One region of the Synechococcus sp. H60.1 genome, then DNA from elsewhere that is predicted to be linked to it. Evidence: riboswitches for the same ligand, from Rfam matches in the RefSeq annotation. Region 1 holds a riboswitch; the other holds the start of a gene.

What was found. Region 1 has a riboswitch for cobalamin ahead of metE (5-methyltetrahydropteroyltriglutamate--homocysteine S-methyltransferase). Riboswitches for the same ligand answer to the same signal wherever they lie in the genome.
Region 2: it holds a riboswitch for cobalamin, as region 1 does, so the genes downstream of both, NW852_RS12745 (sirohydrochlorin chelatase) here and metE (5-methyltetrahydropteroyltriglutamate--homocysteine S-methyltransferase) in region 1, are expected to answer to the same signal.

What each region holds. Positions count from the first base shown of each region.
Region 1 covers NZ_JANSJA010000052.1:20,936-24,867, reverse strand. Annotated here, with positions in the region: gene NW852_RS02815 (dihydroorotase) at 1-1,004, opposite strand, end outside; tRNA gene NW852_RS02810 (tRNA-Arg) at 1,272-1,345, shown strand; cobalamin riboswitch at 1,384-1,589, shown strand; gene metE (5-methyltetrahydropteroyltriglutamate--homocysteine S-methyltransferase) at 2,019-3,932, shown strand, end outside.
Region 2 covers NZ_JANSJA010000279.1:13,093-17,024, forward strand. Annotated here, with positions in the region: gene NW852_RS12740 (hypothetical protein) at 1-524, opposite strand, end outside; gene NW852_RS12745 (sirohydrochlorin chelatase) at 632-1,702, opposite strand; cobalamin riboswitch at 1,732-1,868, opposite strand; gene NW852_RS12750 (heavy metal translocating P-type ATPase) at 1,911-3,932, opposite strand, start outside.

The DNA.
Region 1 (3,932 bases):
ATCAGGGGCAAGGCCGTCTCCACACCGGGCATGCCAGAGGGGGAGTGGGGGTAGGGCTGGGCCTTTTCGGCCAGGGTGTGGGGGGCATGGTCGGTGGCGATGCAATCAAGGATGCCGTCGTGTAGCCCCTGCCAGAGCTGGTTCAGGTTAGCCGGATCCCGCAGCGGCGGGTTCATCTGGACGAGGGATCCCAGGCGGGCGTAGTCGGCGGTGCTGAGCAGCAGGTGCTGAGGGGTGACCTCGGCGCTAACCCAGGCGGGTTTGTGCTGGCGCAGCAGCTCCACCTCCAGGCCGGTGGAGAGGTGCAAAATGTGCAGGCGGTGGCGGTAGCGGGTGGCCAAGTCCAAAGCCCGTTGCGAGGCAATCAGCGCGGCCTCTTCATCCTGAATCAGGGAGTGAACCGCCACATCTGTACGTTCGGCAAAGAGGGCCCGCCGGGCTTGAATCCGCGAGTGATCTTCAGCGTGGACGGCGATAACAAAATTGGGATCCGTCTCGGCAAAGATCCGCTCTAATGCCGCTTGGTCATCCACCAGCAAGGGGCCATGCATGGATCCCATGAAGATCTTGATGCCGCAAGCCCCTTGCACTGTTTGCAGCTCTTTGAGGTTATCGGCGGTGGCCCCGATGAAAAAGCCGTAGTTGACCACGCACTTGCTGGCGGCCCGGGCCAACTTGTCATCCAGCGTTGCCTGGTCGATCGTCAGCGGATCCGTATTGGGCATCTCCAGAAAGCTGGTTACCCCACCGCGAGCGCAGGCCCAGGATCCCGTCTGTAGGTCTTCTTTGTGCTCCCGGCCCGGCTCGCGAAAGTGAACCTGGGGGTCGATCACCCCCGGCATGAGGGTATGGCCCTCCGCGTCGATAACCCTAGCCACCCTTTTTGCCGAGAGACTCTGGCCGATTTGGGCAATGCGCCCCTCCCGCACCAGCACATCTCCCGGCCAGGGATCCCCTTCCGGCACCAATAGCTCCGCATTGCGGATCAGCAGACTGTCAGACAAAGCGCCCCCGAGACAACGCTAATTTCCCAGCCAGAATATTCAGAATACTTTATCAAAATACCTTGGAAGACTGGCCGCCAATCCGGCACCTCACTTCCGACTCCGCGCTGTCGCGACAGCGCAAAAGGGCTTTGACTTGACATCCCCTCCACGGCTGCGGCTGGCTTCCAGGCAAAGGTCTAGACGGCTCTTTCTGGTAATCTAAGTTGGGGGGTCTAAGATCGGTAGGTGTTGCCCAGTTTCCCTTGCTCCATTCTCTCTTTGCCTGGGGCTGTAGCTCAGATGGATAGAGCAAGCGCCTCCTAAGCGCTAGGTCGGCGGTTCAAATCCGCCCAGTCCCGTCTAAGTGAGTAGCTACTAGCTCCTCCAAGCTGGTGGTAGGATGTAGTCTACTGCCGGTTCTGACGGGGATCAGCCGTCAGAGGCAACGGGGAAAGTGCAGTGAGAATCTGCCGCTGTCCCGCAGCTGTGAGCCGGTTTTGGATCGGGGATCCCTAGTTGTTGTTGCAAAAGCCCTTGACGACGCAAGCCAGCCCCTCCAAAACTGAGCAAGTCAGAATGCCCGCCGGCGGTTTTTCCCCAGTTCACCATATCTGCGAGGTACAGATATGCTTCCCATTTTGACGTTGGCCCGTTCCCGTCCCGAAGTTTTTTCATCAGCCTGCTTACGGATTTTCGACGCTCTTGGAGCGTAGGCACTAAGTCAAAAGCGCGGACAAGAGAGCTAAGCAGTTGGCTCAGGGGCGGCTAACTCTTGGAGGACGTTTTCTTGCTTTGGTTGCGCAAAAGAGTCCTCTAAGCACCCTCCTGTGCCGAGTGGGCCAGCCGATAGGTTGAGGAACGCCTTGACAGCTCCAGCAGGTTTCCTGGCCTAGAGAAAACCTTCTGCCGGGATCCCACCGATAGGCATGTCGGCGGCCATTTCTTGCTGCCTAGGTTGGATGACAACCGGCTGTACAAAGCCAACTGGCGGCAACCTCCATTTACCGAATTCAGTTCAGGAGACAGTACCTTATGGCCATCGAAACCCAAACCCTCGGCTATGCCCGCATGGGCAAGCGCCGCGAGCTGAAGAAAGCGCTGGAAGCCTTTTGGAGCGGCACCCTGGAGGCGGAGGCCTTGTCAGCAACGCTCCAGGAGCTGGAGGCACAGGTCTGGGGGGTACAGCTTCAGGCTGGCATCGACCACATTGCAGTAGGAGATCAAACCCTCTACGACCATGTTTTGGACTGGGCCACCTGGCTGGGGCTGATTCCCTCCCGGTTTCAGAGCTTATCAGGCCTGGAGCGCTACTTTGCCATGGCGCGGGGACGGGAGGGCCTGCCCGCCTTGGAAATGACCAAGTGGTTCGACACCAACTACCACTACCTGGTGCCGGAAATTGAGGCCGACGCGATCCCTCAGGCCCATTTCGATGACTTCCTGGCCACAGTGCGGCGGGCGCAAGGGATCCTAGGAAACCGCACCAGCCCTGTCCTCCTCAGTCCGGTTACCCTTCTTGCTCTAAGCCAGCGCTCTGGCGAGTTGCGGGGAGATCTGGAGAAGCTGCTTCCTCTCTACGAGGAGCTGCTGCAGGAGCTGCAGCGACTGGGAATCCGGGAAGTGCAAGTCCATGAGCCCATCTTGGTGACGAGCGAAGGCGACAGTCTCCGGGAAGCGGTGGAGCAGACCTACCGCCGGCTGGCTCGGTTGGGGATCCCTGTCCACTTGGTTACCTACTTTGACGACTTGGGGGAGACTTACCCCTGGGTGGTGGAGCTGCCGCTAGCCGGCCTCAGCCTCGACTTCACCCGCGGCCACAACCTGGAACTGGTCAGAGCCCACGGCTTCCCCGCCGATAAGATCCTAGGGGCGGGGGTAGTGGACGGGCGCAACGTCTGGCAGATCCAGCCCAAGGCCGTTCTGGCCACTCTGCAAGAGCTGCAAGCCCTAGCCCCCAACCTGCGGGTGCAGCCTTCTTGCTCGCTCCAGTTTGTGCCCCACGACGCTGCTCTGGAAACCCACCTGCCAGAGCCTTTGCGCAATGTTCTCAGCTTTGCCGAGCAGAAGCTGGCCGAAGTGGTTCTGCTCGCTCGCACCCTCAACGGCGAAGACACCGCTGCCCAGCAGAACAAGCTGGAACAGCAGTGGCAGGCCTTCCAGGACTTCAATCCCCCCAACCTTGCGGTGCACCAGGCCTTGGCCAACCTGACGGCGCAGGACTTTCAGCGCTCCCTTCCCTACGAGCAGCGTATAGGCCGGCAGGTCAAGCTGCCACCGCTGCCCACTACCACCATCGGTTCTTTTCCCCAAACCCCCGAAGTCCGGCAGTGGCGGGTCAAGTACAAAAAGGGCGAGATCTCCCAGGCCGAATACGAGGCCGCTATCGACGCCGAAATTGCTAGGTGCATCCGCATTCAAGAAGAAATTGGCCTGGATGTGCTGGTGCATGGCGAGTTCGAGCGCACCGACATGGTGGAATACTTTGCCCAGCAACTGCAGGGCTTTGCCTTTACCGAGCACGGCTGGGTGCAGAGCTATGGCAGCCGCTGCGTGCGTCCCCCCATTCTCTATGGCGATGTGTCTCGCCCTTGCTCCATGACGGTGCGGGAGTTTAAGGTGGCCCAATCTCTAACCCAAAAGCCGGTTAAGGGGATGCTCACCGGGCCGGTAACCATGCTCAACTGGTCCTTCCCCCGCGTTGACCTTTCCCGCCGCGAGCAAGCCTTGCAAATTGCCTTGGCCCTGCGGGCAGAGGTGGCCGACTTAGAAGCTGCCGGAGCCGTAATGGTACAGGTGGACGAGCCAGCGCTGCGGGAGGGTCTACCCTTGAAAAAAGAGCGCTGGCCGGAGTACTTAAGCTGGGCGGTGGAGGCCTTCCGACTGGCTACCGCTGGGGCCAAGCCCGAAACCCAGATCCACACTCACATGTGCTACTCGGAGTTCGGG
Region 2 (3,932 bases), on a different contig from region 1:
GGCTTGAGTTGGGGGGAAGGGGATGAGGTTTGGAGGTTTTGCAGGTGCTGTTGCAACTGTTGCACCTGCTCCTGGAGAACCCGACACTGCTGCTGCTCGCTGCGCAGTTGTGCCTGGACACGCTCGCAGATCTGGATTTCGGCTTTCAGCTGCTGCTTAATTCGGTCGAGAATCTTTTGGTGGCGGAGCTGGGTTTGGCGGATCTCCTGCGCTAATTGCCAAAGGCGCGGATCCCCCGCGGGCCTGCCACCGTGGTCGGCGGGATCGAAGGGAGACACGGCCTCCAACAGGGATTTTCGGAAATCGGCCCAGGAAGGGGATTGCAAGGCCATCTGGGTTACCCACCAAACTCCGTAGGCGGATCCGAGCCCGACCAACAAGCCAGGGATCCCGGCCAAGGACAGGGAAACCTTGGGCAGCGTGGGCAAAATCTGATCCAACAGCCCCGCCACCACCGCGCAAACCAGGAGCCCGCTCCCTGCAGCGGCGACGCCTGAGATCCAAGAGGAGCGGGAGGACATCATCGTTTTTGTTTATCAGAACCACCAGAGCGGGAGAACCAGGGCAAAGGTCAGGTTCAAAAATCACCTGTCTGCATCTCAGTTTATCCCGCCGGCAACCTCTGTCTCTCTTAAGGCACTTGCCAAGCCCGTTGGTGGTAATTCTCTAACTGAGCCCAGGGATCCGCAGCCGCTGCGGGGGCATGGCCGTGGTTGTGGTGATGGTGATGGGATCCCTGCCCATGGGAATGATGGTCATGATGATGGTGGTGGTGATGGGATCCCTGCGCGTGAGGGTGATCCTGATGGTCGTGGTGATGGGTATGCCCCACTCCCAGCTCTGCGCTCACCGCCAGGCGAAACTTGCAGAGGTGGCAGTTCATTGGGGTTTGGCCCTGGAGGGCTTCTTGCTCCAGTTGCTGCAGGCTGTGCAGCACCGTATCCACAAGACCCAACTCCGGCAGCATCAGCCACTCGATCTGGGGGTATTGGCGTCGCCGCTCTTGCACCGCCGCCTCGATTTTTTTCACCAGCACCCCTGTGAAGAGAAAATAGGGCAGCACGATCACCCGGCGCGGCTGCCAGGACAAGGCCCGCTCCAAACCCACCGGCAGGCGGGGGTGGGTGATGCCGATAAAGCAGGTCTCTACGGCGGCCAACCCCGACCCTTCCCAGAGCAGCCGGGCCAGCTTACAGGCTTCGGCGTTGGCTTCGGGATCGCTGGAGCCGCGACCGACAAACAGCAACACCGTTTCCGCCCCTGGGATCTGCCGCGGTTGGGCAGCCAGCAAAGCGGCCAAGCGGTCTCGCAGCAGTTGCAAGATCTCGATGCGGATCCCCAGCGGCCCCCCGTAGTGGATGCGCAACTGCGGGTGGAGGGCCTGCAGGCGATCCAACTCCACGGTCACGTCGAACTTGTTGTGGCGCGCTCCAAACAACAACAGCGGCAGAGCCACGATCTCCTGCCACCCTTGAGCCAAGCATTGTTCCACCCCCTGGGCGATGCTCGGCTGCGCCAGCTCCAAAAAACAAGGGATCACCGGCCGCTGGGGGGTGAGGGATTGGTACGCTTGGGCCAACTCCAGAAAGGCTTGCTGCCCCTCCGGGTCGCGGGATCCATGGCCGATGAGCAAGAGGGGCAATGGAGGAGAAGGAAACTGCCCAACCGCAAGGGGAGGGGAAACAGGGAGGGTATTCAACACAAAAAACTCCGTTCCTTGTGAATCGCAAGGGGTACAGGACAAGGGCAGGTGGGTGTTCTGGCTGAGGGAGGGATCCCATCACAGTTGCGTCACAGTGGCGGATTTGCACCGCGCTTTCCCCAATCTGCCCGAGCCTCTTAGGTTAGCTTGCCGCTTGTCCTTCACCAAGCCCCCCTGGGGGGATAACCCCGGCCCCCTGCCTTGATCCCTAGCTCCCCTCTCCCTCAGGGAGAGGGGCTGGGGGTGAGGGTGCCTCAGGGAGAGGGGCTAGGGGTGAGGGCCGAAAATGCCGCAGCCGCAGGGCATTAGCCACTACAGAAACAGAGCTCAAGGCCATGGCCGCCCCCGCCAGCATGGGGTTGAGCAACCAGCCGGTGAAGGGGTAGAGCGCCCCGGCGGCAATCGGGATCCCGAGGGTGTTGTAGATAAAGGCGAAGAAGAGATTTTGGCGGATGTTGGCAAGGGTGGCGCGGCTGAGTTGAATGGCGGTGACCACGCCCCGCAAATCGCTGGCTATTAGGGTAATGTCGCTGGCGGCTATGGCCACATCGGTGCCCGTCCCGATGGCGATCCCCACATCGGCTTCTGCCAGTGCCGGCGCATCGTTGATGCCATCTCCCACCATCGCTACCGGGTGTCGGGGCCGTCTGAGCTGGCGAATGTAGGCTGCCTTTTGCTCGGGACGGACTTGGGCGATCACCCGGCGAATGCCTGCCTGCCGAGCAATGGCCTGGGCGGTGGTGGGGTTATCCCCGGTCAGCAGAATCACCTCCAGGCCCATCTCCTGCAGCTGGCGCACCGCGGCGGGGGAGGTGGGTTTGATCGGGTCGGCAATGGCCAACAGCCCCACCAGACGATGGGATTGCGCCACGCCGATCACCGTTTTGCCCTGGCTTTCCCAGGTCTGAACCCGCTCCGACCAAGAGGGATCCCACGGGATCCCCATCGCCTGCAGCCAGCTCAGCCGACCGATGCGCACCTGCTGCCCCTCCACCCAGGCTTCTGCCCCCTCGCCCACTTTTGCCTGAAAGTGCTGGGCCGACGGGATTGAGATGCCTTCGGCTTTGGCTTTTTGCACCACCGCCTGGGCCAGCGGATGTTCCGAGTATTGTTCCACTGCTGCTGCCAGGCGCAACAGGGCTAGGGGAGAAGAGCCTGGCGTCCAGATATCGGTGACGCTGGGACGGCCCTCGGTGAGGGTGCCGGTTTTGTCCAAGACCACCGTGCGCAAGCGGTGGGCCAATTCCAGGCTATCGGCGCTTTTTACCAGGATCCCCAATTCCGCCCCCCGCCCCGTCGCCACCATGATCGAGGTGGGGGTGGCCAACCCCAGCGCACAAGGGCAGGCGATGATCAGCACCCCAATGGTGTTCACTAAGGCCAGCGTTGGATTGCCCGCCAGCCCCCACCAGAGGACAAAAGTTAGAATGGCTACCCCGATCACCGCCGGCACAAACCAGGAGGTCACCCGATCCGCCACTTGCTGAATGGGGGCCTTGGATCCCTGGGCCTCCTGCACCAGGCGCACGATCTGGGCCAGAAGCGTATCTTTGCCCACCCGCCGCGCTTCCATCACAAAGCTGCCCGTCTGGTTGAGGGTGGCCCCGATCACCTCATCTCCTGCCGACTTACTCACCGGCAGGCTCTCGCCAGTCACCATCGACTCGTCCAGGCTGGAGGATCCCTCTAGAATGACCCCATCCACCGGCACCTTTTCACCAGGGCGCACTCGGATCCGATCCCCCACCTGCACCGCCGCAATCGGGATATCCTGCTCCACCCCATCGCGGATGACCCTTGCCGTTTTCGGCTGCAACCCCATCAGCTTGCGAATGGCTTCGGAGGTTTGCCCTTTGGCCCGCTGCTCCATCCACTTGCCCACCAGCACCAGGGTGACGACCACCGCCGCCACTTCGTAATACACATCCGGGTGCAGGCCCTGGCGATGAAAGAAGTCGGGGAAAGTCGTCGCCAAAAGGGAGTAGAAAAAAGCAGCGCTCGTTCCCAAAGCTACCAAGGTATTCATGTCCGCCGAGCGCCGTTGCCAAGCCGCCCAGGCGCCACGATAAAAGTGCTGGCCCACCCAAAACTGCACCGGCGCCGTCAGCAGCAACTGCAACCACGGATCCTGCAGCCAGGGGGGCAGGCCGGGGATCTTCCGTCCCAGCATCATCGGCAGGGATCCGATCAGCAGCACCGTGCTGAGGCCCACTCCTATCGCCACCTTCAG